DNA from 3 places in the Cellulomonas shaoxiangyii genome. Region 2 is predicted to be linked to each of the others. Evidence: riboswitches for the same ligand, from Rfam matches in the RefSeq annotation. Region 2 holds a riboswitch; each other region holds the start of a gene.
The links. A riboswitch is a leader RNA that binds a small molecule or an ion and turns the genes downstream of it on or off. The one in region 2 is predicted to bind S-adenosylmethionine.
Positions count from the first base shown of each region.

Region 1 (5,048 bases), 360 kb from region 2:
CGCGGGGGCGTGCGGCGCGTCGGGGCGCGGCGCACCGGCCTCGCCGTCGGGGCGCGGGACCGGCGCGAACGCCTCCGGCGGCAGCGCGGGCGCGGTCATCGCCGCACCTCCCCGCCGAGCCGGATGCGCGGGTCGACGAGGCTGTAGAGCACGTCGACGACGAGCACGACCACGAGCAGGAGGGCCGAGTACAGGATGGTCACCGCCATGATCGTCGGGTAGTCGTTCGCCAGCACCGACTTGACGAACTGCTCGCCGATGCCGGGGACCGCGAAGATGTTCTCCACCACGAGCGAGCCGGTGAGCAGCGCGACGGACATCGGCCCGAGCAGCGTGATGAGCGGGACGACGCTGTTGCGCACGCCGTGCCGCCACGCGACCTGCCACGGCCCGAGGCCCTTCGCGCGCGCCAGCTCGGCCTGGTCGGACGCGAGCACCTCCACCATCTCGGTGCGCACGAACCGGGCGGAGTCCGCGAGCGGCGCCATCGCGAGCGCGAGCGTCGGCAGCACGGTCGAGGACAGGTCGCGCCAGCCGGCGATCGGGAACAGCCCGAGCCGCAGCGCGAGCACGTACTGCAGCACCGCGGCCAGCACGAAGCTGGGCACCGAGCGGCCGATCACGGCGAGCACGGTCGACCCGCCGTCGAGCCACGTCCCGCGCCGCACGGCCGCGACCACGCCGAGGACGACGCCGAGGACGGTCCCGACCACGAGCGCCTGCAGCCCGAGCTGGACGGACGGGCCGATCCGCCCCGCGAGCAGCGCGGTGACCGGCTGGTTCTTGAACTGGAAGGAGACGCCCAGGTCACCGGTCAGGAGGTTGCGCACGTAGAGCACGTACTGTTCCAGGAGCGGTCGGTCCAGACCCGCCCGCGCGTCGAGGATGGCGATCTGCTCGGGCGTGAGCTTGTGCAGGTCGACGTAGGGCGACCCGGGCAGCAGGTGCATGAGGAAGAACGTCACGGTGACGACGACCCACAGCGTGAGCGCCATGTACACCAGGCGCCCGCCCACGTACCTCGCCAGGTTCACGACGACCTCCCGGGCGCGCGGCGGTGCCGCGTGAGGGCCGTGTCGGACGTCGCGTTCATCGTGGGTCTGCTGCTCCTGCTCGTCGGCGCCGTGCGGACCATCGGGGCGTCCGGCCAGCTCGGCGTCCTGCGCGGACGCCGGCCCGGTCCGGCCGCCGCACCCGGGCAGGTGCGCCGGGTGCGGCAGCCGCGGGGGTGGTCCCCCTGGGTGCTCGCCGGGGCCGGGCTCGTCGCGGTCGCGGCGCTGGCCGCGGCGCTGAGCCCGTCGTGACTCAGTCCTCCAGGTACGCCGACTTGTACTCGAACGCCGGCCCGGCGGTGTGGAACACCACGCCCTTGAGGTCCGGCGAGCGCAGCAGCGTCGAGCTCTGGAAGTAGATCGGCGTGACGCCCTGGTCGGCGACGAGGACCTCCTGCGCGTGCAGCAGGTCGTCGAAGCGTGCGGCGGCGTCGGTCGCGTGCGTGACCTGCGCGGCCTCGAGGGCGGCGTCGAACTCGGGGTTGGCGTACCCGCCCCAGTTGGTGCCGGCGTCCGACCGGACCAGGCCGAGCTGGCTGGACGGGTCGGCGTAGTCCGCGCCCCACGTGACGAGGTACGCGCCGAAGGCGCCCGAGCCCGTCTTCTCGAGGAAGTTCGCCACCGGGTTGGTGGTGACCGCCAGCGTGACGCCCTCCAGGTTCTCCTGCACCGCGCCCTGCAGGTACTCCGCGACGGCGCGCGTGCGGTCGGACTCGAACGTCTGCAGGTCGATCGCGAGCGAGCTCACGCCGAGGTCGGCGCGCGCCTGGGCCCACAGGTCCTGCGCGCGGGCGACGTCGGTCGTGAGCAGGTCACCGGCGGCGTCGGCGAAGTCCTCGCCGTCGGGGCTCGTGGCCAGGCCCGGCGGGACCAGGCCGGTCGCGGGGGTCGAGCCGTCGGCCAGCACGCTCGCCGTCAGCGCCTCGCGGTCGATGACGAGCGAGATCGCCTCGCGCACGCGCGGGTCCGCGAGCACCGGGTCGGCGTGGTTGTAGCCGAGGAACGCCGACGTCGCGGTCGTGTCGGCGACGAAGCCGGGGTCGGCCTGCTCGGCCTGGACCTGGGCGCCCGCGATCGCGACCTGGTGGACCTCGCCGCTCTTGTAGAGGTTGACCGCGGTGGTCGTCTCCTTGACGACCCGCACCGCGATCGAGTCGAGCCGCACGGACCCGGCGTCCCAGTACTCGTCGTTGCGCTCGTACGTCCAGTCGGTCCCGATGCCGGGGCCGGCGAAGTCGGCGAGCACGAACGGGCCGTTGTAGACCGCGTGCTCGGAGTCGGACGCGAACGCGTCGCCCTGCTCGGTCACGTACGCCTCGCTGACCGGGAAGAACGGCACGACGGCCAGCATCGAGGGGAAGTACGCGACGGGCGCCGCGAGCGTCACGACGAGCGTGTGGTCGTCGGTCGCCTCGACGCCGAGCTGGTCGGGCTCCTGCTCGCCGGCGATGATCGCGTCGGCGTTCAGGATCGTCCCGTAGTACTTCTGGTTCTCGCCTGCGTTGTCGAGGCCGACCGCCCGCTGCCACGCGAACACGTAGTCGTGCGCGGTGACGGGGGTCCCGTCGGACCACGTCGCGTCGGGGTTGAGCGGGATGGTGTACGTCAGGCCGTCCGCGCTGACCTCCGGGAGGTCGGCTGCGCCGGCGGGCACGGGCTGGTTGGCCTCGTCGAGGCGGTACAGGCCCTCGTAGACGTTGTTGACGACGATCGCGGAGTTGGAGTCGATCGCGAGCGGCGGGTCGATCGTGTTGAGCTCCTGGGCGACGACGACGGTCGCCTCCTGGACCGTGCCGCCGGCGGCGGCGGTCCCACCGGGCTCGGGGTCGCCGGTGGTGGTGCAGGCGCTCAGCAGGAGGGTCGCGGCGGTGAGGGCGACGAGCCCGCGGACGAGGGGACGACGGACGTTCATGGGGACCTCGGGGAGGACGCGCGGCGGCTCGCCCGCGCCGCGGACGGCGGAGCACCGGCCGCAGGGGGGCCGTGGGGACGACGGCGCGGGGGCGCCGTGGCTCAGCGGAGGAGGCCGCTCACCAGCCGGTACAACAGGACATCGCGCACGCTCCTCGAGTCGCTCACCAGCGCCCCGGTCCGGGGCCGCACTTGCCCTCCGGGGGAGGGCCCGGTCGTCATCTGGAGCACCCCGTCGCGGTCGGAGGGTTGCTGCCCGGCCAGCCAGAGCTTGTCGCCGGAACTCAGGACCTGTCCGGAGTATAAGCACGCACCCGCCACATGCTGGACGGGCGCCCAGCACGTGACGGGTGCGCGGCGTGCGTCACGCGGTGCGCAGGTCAGGGCCGACGCCCGTCCCCCGGGGCATCCCCCGTGGGTCAGCTCGCGAGCACGAACACGATGCCGAACACGGCCCCGAGCACGACCACGACGCCGAGCCAGACCAGCACCCGTGCGAGCTGCCGCGTCCGCCGCTCGTCGCCCCAGGGCTCGTGGTGCCCGTCGCCGCTCATGCCGTCGCCCCCGCCGTCATGCCCCCACCCTGCGCGCACCGACGCCGCGCCGCACGCGGGCGCCGGGCGGGCGGTGGTCGGTGGCGTCAGCCGAGACGGGCGCCGGCGATGCGGGCGCCCTCGGTGAGCGCCTCGAGCTTCGCCCACGCGATCTGCGGGTGGACGCGCCCGCCGAGCCCGCAGTCGGTCGACGCGACGACGTTCTCCGGCCCGACGCGCGCCGCGAACCGCTCGATCCGCTCGGCGACGAGCTCGGGGTGCTCGACGACGTTCGTCGCGTGCGACACCACGCCGGGCAGGATCACGGCGCCCGCGGGCAGCGTCACGTCGTCCCACACGCGGTACTCGTGCTCGTGCCGCACGTTGGCGGCCTCGAACGAGAACGCGCCGGCGTGCACCTGGAGCATGGTGCCGACGATGTCCCTCATGGGCAGGTCGGTGGTGTGCGGGCCGTGCCAGGAGCCCCAGCACAGGTGGAACCGGATGCGGTCCTTGGGCAGGTCGCGCAGCGCGTGGTTCAGCGCCTCGACGCGCAGCGCGGTGAACGCGAGGTAGTCGTCGACGGACGGCTCGGGCTCGATCTGGTCCCAGTTCTCGGCGATCGACGGGTCGTCGAGCTGCAGCACGAGGCCGGCGTCGAGGATCGCGACGTACTCCTCGCGCAGCACGTCGGCCCACGCGAACAGGTACTCGCGGTCGGTCGCGTAGTGCTCGTTCGCGAGGCGCGCGGCCGACCCGGGCGCGATGGAGGTGAGGAAGCCGGTGGAGACCCCGGCGGCGTCGAGGGCCGTGCGCAGGTTCGCGACGTCGGCGGCGATGGCCGCCTGGCCCGTGTACGTCAGCGGGCCGGTGGCCTTGGGGAAGCCGGTCGGCGCCTCGCCCGACATGACGCCGGACGCCGGGTCGCGGTAGGCCTCGGTGAAGCGCTGCTGGTCGCGGCGGTGCAGGAAGCCGGTCGTGCGCAGGTCGCCGGGGGACGAGAGGTGCTGCTCGGTCGCCCACGCCATGGACGTGTCGAGCTCGAGCCCGCCGGTCCGCTGGAACGAGTACGACCACCATGCACCGAAGTCGAGGGCGCTGCTCATGGCCTTGCCGTACTCGCCGTCGCCGGGGACGGTGATGCCGAGGTCGACCTGGCGCTGCACGAGCGCGACGACCTGGTCGCGCAGGAACTCGTCCCAGTCGGGGCGCTGCTCGCCGGCGGCGCGGGCGGCGTTGGCGGCGATGAGCTCGGGGGTGCGCGGCAGCGAGCCGGCGTGGGTCGTGGCGATGGGGGTGGTCACGGCTCGGGATGCTACGTCGGCGGTGCCGCGGCCCCGCCGACGGTCCACGGCACGCGCCCGCAGCGGCCCGCGTCACAGAGTCGTAACGCGGAAGTCATCCAGGGTGGTGACGTCGCAGGCCTCCGGCGCCTACGTTGGGCGGGCGACGTGACCATCGCGGCCCGGCCGACCGGCCGGCGCCCCTCACCGTGGAGAAGGGGGCACCTCGTGTCCGCTCGACGTCCCACCACCACCCTCGCCGGCGCGGT
Region 1 covers NZ_CP039291.1:246,094-251,141, reverse strand. Annotated here, with positions in the region: gene E5225_RS01185 (ABC transporter permease) at 1-99, opposite strand, end outside; gene E5225_RS01180 (ABC transporter permease) at 96-1,034, opposite strand; gene E5225_RS01175 (hypothetical protein) at 1,065-1,304, shown strand; gene E5225_RS01170 (peptide ABC transporter substrate-binding protein) at 1,306-2,964, opposite strand; SAM riboswitch class IV at 3,147-3,255, opposite strand; gene E5225_RS18100 (hypothetical protein) at 3,383-3,517, opposite strand; gene E5225_RS01165 (cobalamin-independent methionine synthase II family protein) at 3,604-4,800, opposite strand; gene E5225_RS01160 (M20/M25/M40 family metallo-hydrolase) at 5,008-5,048, shown strand, end outside.
Region 1: another riboswitch for S-adenosylmethionine. It lies ahead of E5225_RS01170 (peptide ABC transporter substrate-binding protein); the one in region 2 lies ahead of E5225_RS02755 (aminotransferase class V-fold PLP-dependent enzyme).

Region 2 (5,048 bases):
GTCGCGGCGAGGTGGTCCAGCCCGCGCACCTCGACGAGCGGGCGCGTGTCGTCGACGACCGACCAGCAGCCGTCGACGACCTCGTACGCCGCCTGCGCACCACGGGCGACCAGGGCGGCGACGGCCGCGACGAGCCGGTCGACGTGCTCGGCGGTGGTCCCGACGCCGATCGACGCGCGGATCGCACCCTGCGAGGCGCCGAGGTGCGCGAGCAGGGGGTGGGCGCAGAAGCGGCCGTCGCGCACGCCGATGCCGTGCTCGGCGGACAGGTACGCCGCGACCAGCCCGGGGTTGAGGTCGGCGACCGTGAACGTGACCACGCCGACCGGGTCCGGCGAGTCGGGCCAGATGCGGGCGACGCGCACGCCCTCGATGCCCGTGAGCCCGTCGACGAGCCGCGCGCGCAGCTCCTGCTCGTGCGCCTCGAGCGCACCCGTGGGCAGCTCGGCGAGCGTCTCGCAGGCCTGCGCCAGCGCGATCGCGCCGATGACGTTGGGCGAGCCCGCCTCGTGGCGTGCGGGCGCGGGCTGCCACAGCGTCCGGTCGGGGCGCACGTCGCGCACCGCGCCGCCGCCGGCGAGGTACGGAGTGCCGGTGTCGAGCCAGTCGCGCCGCCCGACGAGCGCGCCGGCGCCGTACGGCGCGTACGTCTTGTGGCCGGAGAACGCGACGTAGTCGACGCCGGTGGCGGCGAGCGAGAAGCCGCGGTGCGGGACGAGCTGTGCGCCGTCGACCGCGACGCGCGTGCCGGCGGCGTGCGCCAGCGTGACGACCTCCTCCAGCGGCAGGGCCTCACCCGTCACGTTGGACGCGCCCGTGATCGTGAGCAGCGCGTACGGACGCCGGGCGAGCTCGTCGCGCAGCGCGGCGAGGGTCGCGGCGACCGTCGGCCGCAGCGTCAGGACGGTGGCCGTGCGGGTCTCCCCCGCGTGCGTCCCGGTGCACCGCTGGACCCACGGCAGCAGGTTGGCGTGGTGCTCGACGTCGAGGACGAGCACCCGCCCGCCGTCGGGCACGACGCCCGCGAGCAGGTTCAGGCTGTCGGTCGTGTTGCGCGTGACGACGCAGACGTCGTCCTCGCGCGCCCCGACGAACCGCGCGACCGCCTGGCGCGACGCCTCGAACAGGGCGGTGGAGACCTGCGAGAGGTAGCCCGCACCGCGGTGCACCGACGCGTACAGCGGCAGCACCTCGGCGACGCGCGCGGCGACCGACTCGAGCGCGGGCGCGCTCGCGGCGCAGTCGAGGTTGGCGTAGGTGCGGCTCGTGCCGCCGACCAGCGGGACCGTGGTGGACGCGCCCACCACGGGGAGCAGGGGACCGCGGCCGACGGCGGGGCGGGGCGCCGCCGCGGCGGACGGGGACGCGGTGCCCGACGCCTCGTCGGCACACGCGAAGAGCTCGGTGACGGTCGTCATGGCAGCCTCCTGGACCCGGGGACCCGGAAGGGAGGTCCCGCGCTTGCCGGCACCGGACGGCGCGCGGCCAGGTCGTCACCCGGGGCACCCCACCGCGGAGGAGGGTTGCCGGCCAGCGAGCCGGGGCTTCGCGCTGGCGCTCATGACCTGGCACGAGGATCCGCGCGCCCTCCGGCGGGTGTCAACGTGGGGGCACGGATCGTCTCTCGTTTTGAGACGTTGCTGCCCGTCAGTCCGTGGTCGACGTAGATCCGGTCGGCATCGACGCCGAGGCTCCGAAGCGCGTCCCGCTGGGCGGTCGCATCCTGCGATCTCGTCGAGACCCGGGCATAGCCGATCAGCAGTCCGCTCGTGCCCTCGCTGTCCGGTACAGCTCCCCCTGACCGGGCCTTTTCGGGGGCGGGTCTTTCGGGGACAGTGTCCTGCGCGGCGCTGTGGTCCACGAGCGGCCCATCGCGACTGTCCCGTTGAGCAATCCCCAAACGGGGCGCCAATACCCCTCGTCTCGCATGAGCACACGAGTGACCCAGCTCGCTCCGCCCAGGGGCGTCGAGTCTGCGACGCGGTACGCGCCACCCAACATCACTCCCCCGCGACGGACCTCCTGGGGCCGTTACGAGGCGCGCGCGTTCTTGCGCCGTCCGGTCGATGGCTCATATCTGCAGCACCCGCGGCTGCCACACATGGGTCACATGCGCCGAGACCGACGATGAGAGGAACGCTCATGACCCCGAAGACCCGCCCCGACCAGGCCCGATCGTCGATGACGGCGACTGCTGGCGTTGTCCGTCCTGCAACCGGACCTTCGGAGCCATCCGCCGGCGGCGCTGATGGACGCGCGCGCCAACTCACGGCTGGCGGCGCGCTAGGGCCGTACCAGCCCGATGTTGGCGTCGACTCCCCGATACTCACGGCATGGGTGGTATCGCTGAGGACGTGCGTCCCCCGTTGGCACGGCTGGCCGAGAGGGTGGTCCTGCAAGAACGCGACGCCTACGGGAAGTTGTTCGCCGCTGCTTCGGCGGCAGCGGAGGGCGCAGGGTCCGGGCTGTGGGCCGTCGACCAACAGCGTGCCGCGGGCATTGATGGTGCGGTGGCAGCGTTATCTTGGGCGAGCGATCACGTACAGCGTTGGAGCTTCTCTGTGCGTGACCACGCGGACACGCTCTTACTCCTGCTGCGTCATCAGAAGCTGCTGCCGGTGCCGGCATGGACGGTGAGCCGCGCCATCATGGAAGCGGTGCTTCAGACCTGCTGGTTGCTCGACGCCGAGGCGTCGTCCGAGACTCGGATTGCCCGGGCTGCAAGCATTCTACCGGCGGTGCTCAACGAATCGATTGTCTTACTCGAGCGGTTTGGCAGCAGCGTGGTGGACGAACTTGAAGAGAAGCGGCAGGCGCGCGCAGACCTCGAGTGCGTCTTGACCCAAGACGGGTTCCGGGTTGAGCGCGCGACGGACAAGCATGGGCAAGTCACGGACGCCATCGGTCGGGTTTGGTTCGCGGGCCAGTCAGCCTCGACACGGAACAACATCACCCAGCTAGCGGCGAAGTACGTGCCGGATGACCCGTGGCTCTATGGACTATTCTCCGGGGCTGCCCACGCCAAGCCTTGGCTGCTCATGGGGCTCAGCGACGACGTCGACGAAGCGATACGTTCCCTCGTGCTGCCGCTGCTGCCGATCAGTGATGCGTATAGCCGGGCCCTGTGCGGGTACTTCGACCTGGACGCTGAGCCGTACGTCCGGGCCCGACGTACTCGTCTGGTGGCGATGGTCGAGCGCGGCTCGTCGGTTCGAACTATCGATCGGTCCATCGAAGAGTCAGCATTTGGGACAAAGATGAGCGGTCTGCGGTACTACGAGCTCGGGCGCACCGAGAAGAGGTGATCCCCCGTCAAGGCAGCTCGTCGGGCACCGAACGAAATCGGGTCGTGCGTGACCGGCCACCGCGCCGGATTCGGCCTGTGGTTTCGGCCCCTTGCGCCCTGGGGTCTGACGTGCCGGGGCGGGGTGGCCGGCGACGATCTCTTCGGCCGCCGCTCGGCAGTTGTCGTAGCCGAACTAGTCCCCTGGTCCACGCGCGACCGTCGCCGCCTGGCAGTCAGCGCACGTGAGATGGCGCCAGCCACAGGCCACACCCGTTGACCTCGAAGCCCTCGCCATCGCGGACGCTCACGCTCACCTTGCCAGGGGAGAAGGAGACGAACGTTGTCATCGATGATGTCACCGCCGCCGGACGTGCGGGACCAGTAGCAGTTCTCTAGCCGTGGTGGCAGGCCAAGACGGTCTGGCTCCCGGCTGCAGGCATCTGCCGCCGTTGAGGCGCCCTCATCGGCACCGGCCCGCGGCGCGGCGCGTCGCCGCACGAGGCGTGAAGGGCGTTCTCGACGTCGACGCCGGGCGCTCGAGGACCGCCGGCACAGCGGGGGGCCGCAGCGACGCCCCGCGCCGCCGGTCGGAGGCCCACCGGAGTGGCGATCCAGCGCTCGAGCGCTACGCCGCCGGAACCGGGCTCGGCGGCACGCCGCACTGCGCTGACCGGGTGACAAGACGCGACGCGCGGCTTCGCGTACCGGGAGAAACCGCCCGGGCGGCTGGTCGATGTGTCGGCGCCTACAGGTAGACGACCGGCATGGCCTTGGACGAACTGCGGCATGCGGTGACCGATGGTGCCGACGGGACGGCGCACGTCGTGGCGCCGGCGGAGCGCGAGGACGCGCTGCGGCTCCGGATTGATCACCAGTTCTGGTGCACGACCCAGGCAGGAGGCTGCGGCCAGCAACTGGAGCTGCCGGCAGGGCCGGTACGAGGGCCCTACTTCCGGCACAAGCGCGGAGCCTCGCCATGCGCGCTACTCAGTTCCGGGCGGGACGTGGGTGGCGCGTACGCGCATCTGGCGTACCAGCGCGAGCTCATGGCGTGGCTGCAGGGGCAGGGCTACGTGCCGACGATCGAGCACACGTTGGACGGCGCAGGGCGCGCGGACCTGCACGTTGTGGTGAACGGGGTCGAGCACACCCTTGAGGTGCAGCTAACGGACCTTGGCAGCACGGCGTGGCGCGACCGAGATGACCGGTACCGCGGCGCGGTCGATCAGGTCACGTGGCTGTTCGGGCCGGCGGCGGATGGCGCCGCGAGCACGCAGCGTGCACGTGAAGGCGTCACCCTGCGGATCGGGCGCGACGTGCAGGGGGTGCGCGTCGGTGTCGAGGTCGACGGGGTGGAAATCGACGACTCGTGGAACGCGCTGCCTGCGTGCCGGATGGAGGCGGGCGGGGTGTGGACGCCGAGCTTGGATCAGGCGCGTGAGCGGCTGCAGGAGCGGCGCGCGGCGGAAGCGCTGCGCCGCGCGGAGGAGGAGGCCGAGCGCGCGCGCTTGGAGGACGAGCGGCGACGTGCGCAGGCCGATGCGGACACGCGGGCGCAGCGCCGAGCGGATCGACAGCTGGCGGAGCGCATGACGCGGCCGCGACCGACCGCTCCTCCCCCGCCGCGACCACCGGTACCGACCCTGCTGCCGCCCGGTCCGCGTCCGACCGAGCAGTGGCGGCGTGTGCACTTCGACATGCCTGCGTGGGGGCGAGAGCACCCGATCTGGCGGTGGCTCGCTCGGTATCCGGTGGAGCAGCA
Region 2 covers NZ_CP039291.1:607,099-612,146, reverse strand. Annotated here, with positions in the region: gene E5225_RS02755 (aminotransferase class V-fold PLP-dependent enzyme) at 1-1,418, opposite strand, end outside; SAM riboswitch class IV at 1,453-1,566, opposite strand; partial or broken gene E5225_RS02750 (recombinase family protein) at 1,613-1,762, opposite strand; gene E5225_RS02745 (hypothetical protein) at 2,334-3,305, shown strand; gene E5225_RS02740 (competence protein CoiA family protein) at 4,051-5,048, shown strand, end outside.

Region 3 (5,048 bases), 380 kb from region 2:
ACTCGGTGGTCAGGGTGATCGTGCGGGTACCCAGCGCGCGGTAGACGTGGAACGTGTCGAACGCCGGGTACGGGGAGCCGGGGTCGGTCGTGACCAGGGGTGTCGAGCCGTCGCCGAAGTCGTAGGTGTAGCGGGTGGGGGTCGCCTCGACCGTGACCTGGTAACCCAGGAGGTCGGTGGTCAGGGTCACCGGGGAGGGGTCGGTGTAGACGATCGTCTCCATGTTCACCAGCACCCAGTCCGCGGCGGGTTGGACGTTGAGGACCGGGGCGGGGATGGGGAGGCGCCGGAAGTCCTCCGCCGTGAGCACGGGCAGGATGTCGGCACCGCAGCCGCCACTGTCGATCTGCTGCCACTGACCCCACGGCGACGCAGGAGTGGCGCGCTCCCGCCGCCACATCGGCTGCACGATCGTGTCGCCCTCGCAGGCGTCGAGGGCGCCCGCCGTGTCGGCTCCGGGCGGACACCCGCCGCCAGGCGCTCCCATGGTCCACGTCGCCGCCACTTCCCGGCACAACGGCGCCCGCACGTACTCGACCAACCTCTGTCCCGCCGGCACGGTGCTGTTGGCGTGAGCGAGCTGCTCCGAGCGAGCGGCCGAGATCCGCACCGCCGCAGAGTCGTCCTCAGGCACCTCGGCATCGACGCCGCGCCCTGGCAGTGTGGTCGCGGAGACGACGAGCAGGACCGCGACGGCCGGAAGCCAAGCGGTCATCCCGCGTCGGCCGGGTTCACGTCCACGGCGTCGACCGTCCAGCCGTCACTGGCGTAGGTCAACGCGACCTCAAACGCATACCTGCCGCCCTCGGAGGCCGAGACCCGCGACCCGCTGGCGTCCGTCTCAGTCGAGGGGGCCTCCGTAGCGATCACCTTGGCCGAGTACCAACGACCCGCATCAAGCTCTGTACCGCGCGCCTCGTGGATGTCGATCGCGCCACCGGTCACGCGGCCGTCGCCATCGTGCACGCGGCTGACCCCGTCGCGGGTACGGGTGCAGAACGCACACTGCGCCCCCGACATGGTGGCCCACTCGGCCGTGTCCCCCGTCGCGTACGCGTACGGGTAGAGCGAGATGAAGTACGACGCCGCCGCAGCTGCCCCATCGGCGCTCGGCGTCGCCATGGCGTCGGGCCGAGCAGGAGGGACGCTCAGGTCCGCCGTCGGTGTCGGTGCGGCGGTCGGCGCGGGGGTCGGTGACGGCGTGTCGGAGGACGCTGTTCCGGAGGACGTCGGCGCGGGCGGCGACCCCTGTCCCGTGCACCCGGCGACCAGCGCCCCGAGCATCACGGGCGTCAAGGCGGCCACGAGCGCACTACGCCGTCGTCGAAGCATGCCCGGAAAGTACCGGTTCCCGACGTGCTCGACGCCAGCCCCGCCCACCCTGTGGATGGCGCGTACGGCACTTGTCGCACCCCGCCCCTACAGTCGGCACCGATCACGAAGCTCGGCCTCAAGCCCTCCAGCCGGCCGACTGGCAACCGCGCGAGCGCACGGTGCCCCCGGAGGAAGATCCGCCCGTGCCGCCCGGCGCGGGAAGACGCTCGACCTCCCCAGGAGGAGACATGGCTACACCCTTCGACATCGAGTCCCCGCTCGGCACGCCGCGGACGGGCTGCGTCGGCCAGGAGCCCGGTCACGCGCCGGTGGCGCGCCGCGTCAGCGCGGCGGTGTCCGCGGAGGGCGAGACGTACCGCGTCGCGGGCGTCGACGGCGGCGTCGTGCAGGTGACCCGCCACGACGGCGTGCCCGCCCGGTGGTGGACGCACGACCCGGCGCCGTTCGCGGAGCACGCGGCGGCCGCGGACCCGACGGTCTGCCTGCACGACGGCGGCGTCGTGCGCGTGGGCAGCCGGTACCTCAGCGTCGCCACCGACGCGGTCGCAAGCCCGTGCGTCGAGGGGGTCGTCCGCCCGACGGGGCTGCGGTACGCGTTCCTGGTCCGCACCCTGCCGCTCGACCCGACGCTCGTCGCGCTGTTCCCGCACACGGCGTCGCTGTACCGCCTCGACCCGCCGATGCGGACGCGCAGCGGCGGCTACGAGCACGTGGTGGTGCTCGCGGAGCAGCGGGACGGGTACCAGGTCACGCAGATCTTCGGGTCGGACGCGGACGGGTGGATGCGGCCGGGCGACCTGCCGGGCTCGTTCGAGGGCGGCATGGACCACGTCGAGGCCCTGAACCGCGCGGGCTACGAGGTGGTCCTGCCCCCGCCGGCCTGACGGCTGCCGGCCGGGGCACGTGCGGCGTTCGTCGCGTGCGCTGCGACGAGCGCCGCACGGCTCATGCCAGCGGGCCCAGCATCTCGCGCGGCGGCCGGTCGCTCGTCAGCCTCGCGAGCGGCTCGAGCAGGCGCTTCTCCTCGTACCGGAAGTGCGTCTCCATGATCGCCTCGATGCCGTCGAGGTGGCGGTGCAGGGCAGCCGCGTCGTGGCCCGCCTCGACGGCCTCCTGCAGGGAGCCGAGCAGCTGCGCGAGCACGCTGTGGTCGCGCACCAGCTGGGCGACGACGTCGGCGAGCGATGGGTCGAGCGCCACGAGGTCGGGGAACATCGCCGCGTCCTCGCTGCGGTGGTGGCCGTCGAGGGCGGCGCAGAAGCCGGTGCAGAAGAGCCGGAGGTCGGACGTGAGGCGATCACCGGACGCGGCGTCGTCGTCGATCGCGTCGCGCGCGATCTGCAGGCTGTCACGGAGGCGGGCGTGGACGTCGCGGAGCTGACGGTCCCACGCGACGATGCGGGAACGGTGGTCGGTAGGCATGTGCCCCCGACGCTAGAGCCCCGAGCGCACCCCCGGAAGCCCCTCAGCCCGCGAGCGCCGCCCTGAGGAACGCCACGTCCTCGGCCTGCCGCTCCCCCGGCGTCTCGACGACGACGTCGCAGCCCGCCTCCCGCACGACGTGCGCGATGAGCTCGGGCGGGATGGTGCCGGTGGCGAAGTTGGCGTGCCGGTCGCGGCTCGACCCGTGCTCGTCGCGCGAGCTGTTGGCGTGCACGAGGTCGATGCGGCCGGTGATGGCGGTGAGCCGCTCGACGATCGTCTCGAGGTCCTCGCCGGCGGCCCACGCGTGGCACGTGTCGAGGCAGACGCCGACCTCGTACTCACCGATCGCGTCCCACAGCATCGCCCAGCGGTCGAGGGTGCGGGCGCAGGCGTTCTCGCCGCCGGCGGTGTTCTCGACGAGCACGCGCACGGGGTACTGGGCGCGCGCGAACGTCTTGCGCCAGTTGTCGATGCCGACGGCGATGTCGTCGCCGTCGCCGACGTGCCCGCCGTGCACGATCAGCCCACGCGCGCCCAGGTCGGCGGCCGCCGCGGCGTGCTGGGCGATCATGTTGCGGCTCGGGATGCGGATGCGGTTGTTCGTCGAGGCGACGTTGACCAGGTACGGCGCGTGCGCGTAGATGCCGAGGCCGGACTCGATCAGCGCGTCGGCGTCCTCGCGGCGCACCGGCTTCTTCCAGCCCTGCGGGTCGGCCAGGAAGATCTGCACCGCCTGCGCGTCGACCTCGTGGGCGGCGGCGACCGGGTCGTCGCCCCGCACGTGTGCGCCGATGAGCACCACGGACAGCCTCCTCCGGTTGGGGTCGCGCCAGGCTAACCCGCCCCGCCGACAGCCCACCCGCCGACCCTGCGGGCACCGGCCCGCACACCGGCGCCGACCGAATTGCACGGACCCCTTACTAATTGCCCGTCGAATGTGGTCTGCTCCGGATGTCCGAGTCGGATCTCAACGGAGAGGCACCGCGCATGGACCTGCACACCCCGCCCGCCCCCGGGCGACGACCCCACCGGCACCGCCGCCGCACCCGCACGCTCGCCGCCGTCGCCGCGCTGACCGTCGCGGCCGGCGCCGTCGCCTCGTCCGCCGCGGCCGGCCCGCCGCGCGGCGGCTCCCCCGCGCCGGACCTCGGCCCGAACGTGGTCGTCTTCGACCCGAGCATGCCCGTGGCCGACATCCAGTCCCGCGTCGACGCGATCCACGCGCAGCAGGTCGACGCCGAGATGGGCACGGCCCGCTACAGCCTGCTGTTCCTGCCCGGTGAGTACGGCACCGCCGAGCAGCCGCTGCAGATGAAGGTCGGCTACTACACGGAGGTCGCGGGCCTGGGCGGCTCCCCGACCGACGTCGTCGTGCACGGCAAGATCGAGACGTACAACCGCTGCCTGTCCGACGACCCCGCGAACCCGAACTGCATCGCGCTGGTGAACTTCTGGCGCACGCTGTCGAACCTCACGCTCGACATCGACGGCACGGGCCAGGACGACTGCCGGCGCACCGCCAACTTCTGGGCCGTCTCGCAGGCCGTCTCGCTGCGGCGCGTCAACGTCCTCGCCGACGAGGGCGACCCCGGCTTCTCGCTCATGGACTACTGCACGGCCGGCCCGCAGTTCGCCAGCGGCGGGTTCATCGCGGACTCCCGCTTCGGCGACGTGACGAACGGGTCGCAGCAGCAGTGGCTCACGCGCAACAGCGAGGTGCGCAGCTGGTCGAACGCCGTCTGGAACCAGGTGTTCGCGGGCGTCGAGGGCGCCCCGGACGACGCGACGTTCCCCGACCCGCCGTACACGACGCTCGACGAGACGCCCCTGAGCCGCGAGAAGCCGTACCTCTACGTCGACGAGCGCGGGCGCTGGAACGTCCGCGTGCCGTCGGCGCACGAGGGCACGCGCGGCATCACGTGGGCGGACGGCATGACCCCCGGCACGTCGATCCCGCTGCGCGACTTCTACGTCGCCAGGCCCGGCGACCGGGTGCAGACCATCAACGCCCAGCTCGCACGCGGCAAGCACCTGCTGCTCACGCCGGGCGTGTACGACGCCGCGCGCAGCATCGAGGTCAGGCGCGCCGGCACGGTCGTGCTGGGGATGGGGCACGCGACGCTGACGTCGGTCGGCGGGGCGGTGCCGCTGACGGTGGCCGACGTGCGCGGGGCGATCGTGGCCGGCGTGACGATCGACGCCGGGCCGCAGGAGTCGCCGGTGCTGCTGCAGGTCGGCACGCAGGGACGCGGGCACGGACGCGACGGCCAGGAGGCCGGGCACCGCGG
Region 3 covers NZ_CP039291.1:230,153-235,200, reverse strand. Annotated here, with positions in the region: gene E5225_RS01110 (hypothetical protein) at 1-487, opposite strand, end outside; gene E5225_RS01105 (DUF6318 family protein) at 712-1,284, opposite strand; SAM riboswitch class IV at 1,434-1,546, shown strand; gene E5225_RS01100 (hypothetical protein) at 1,563-2,219, shown strand; gene E5225_RS01095 (hemerythrin domain-containing protein) at 2,281-2,757, opposite strand; gene E5225_RS01090 (deoxyribonuclease IV) at 2,801-3,562, opposite strand; gene E5225_RS01085 (pectate lyase family protein) at 3,748-5,048, shown strand, end outside.
Region 3: another riboswitch for S-adenosylmethionine. It lies ahead of E5225_RS01100 (hypothetical protein); the one in region 2 lies ahead of E5225_RS02755 (aminotransferase class V-fold PLP-dependent enzyme).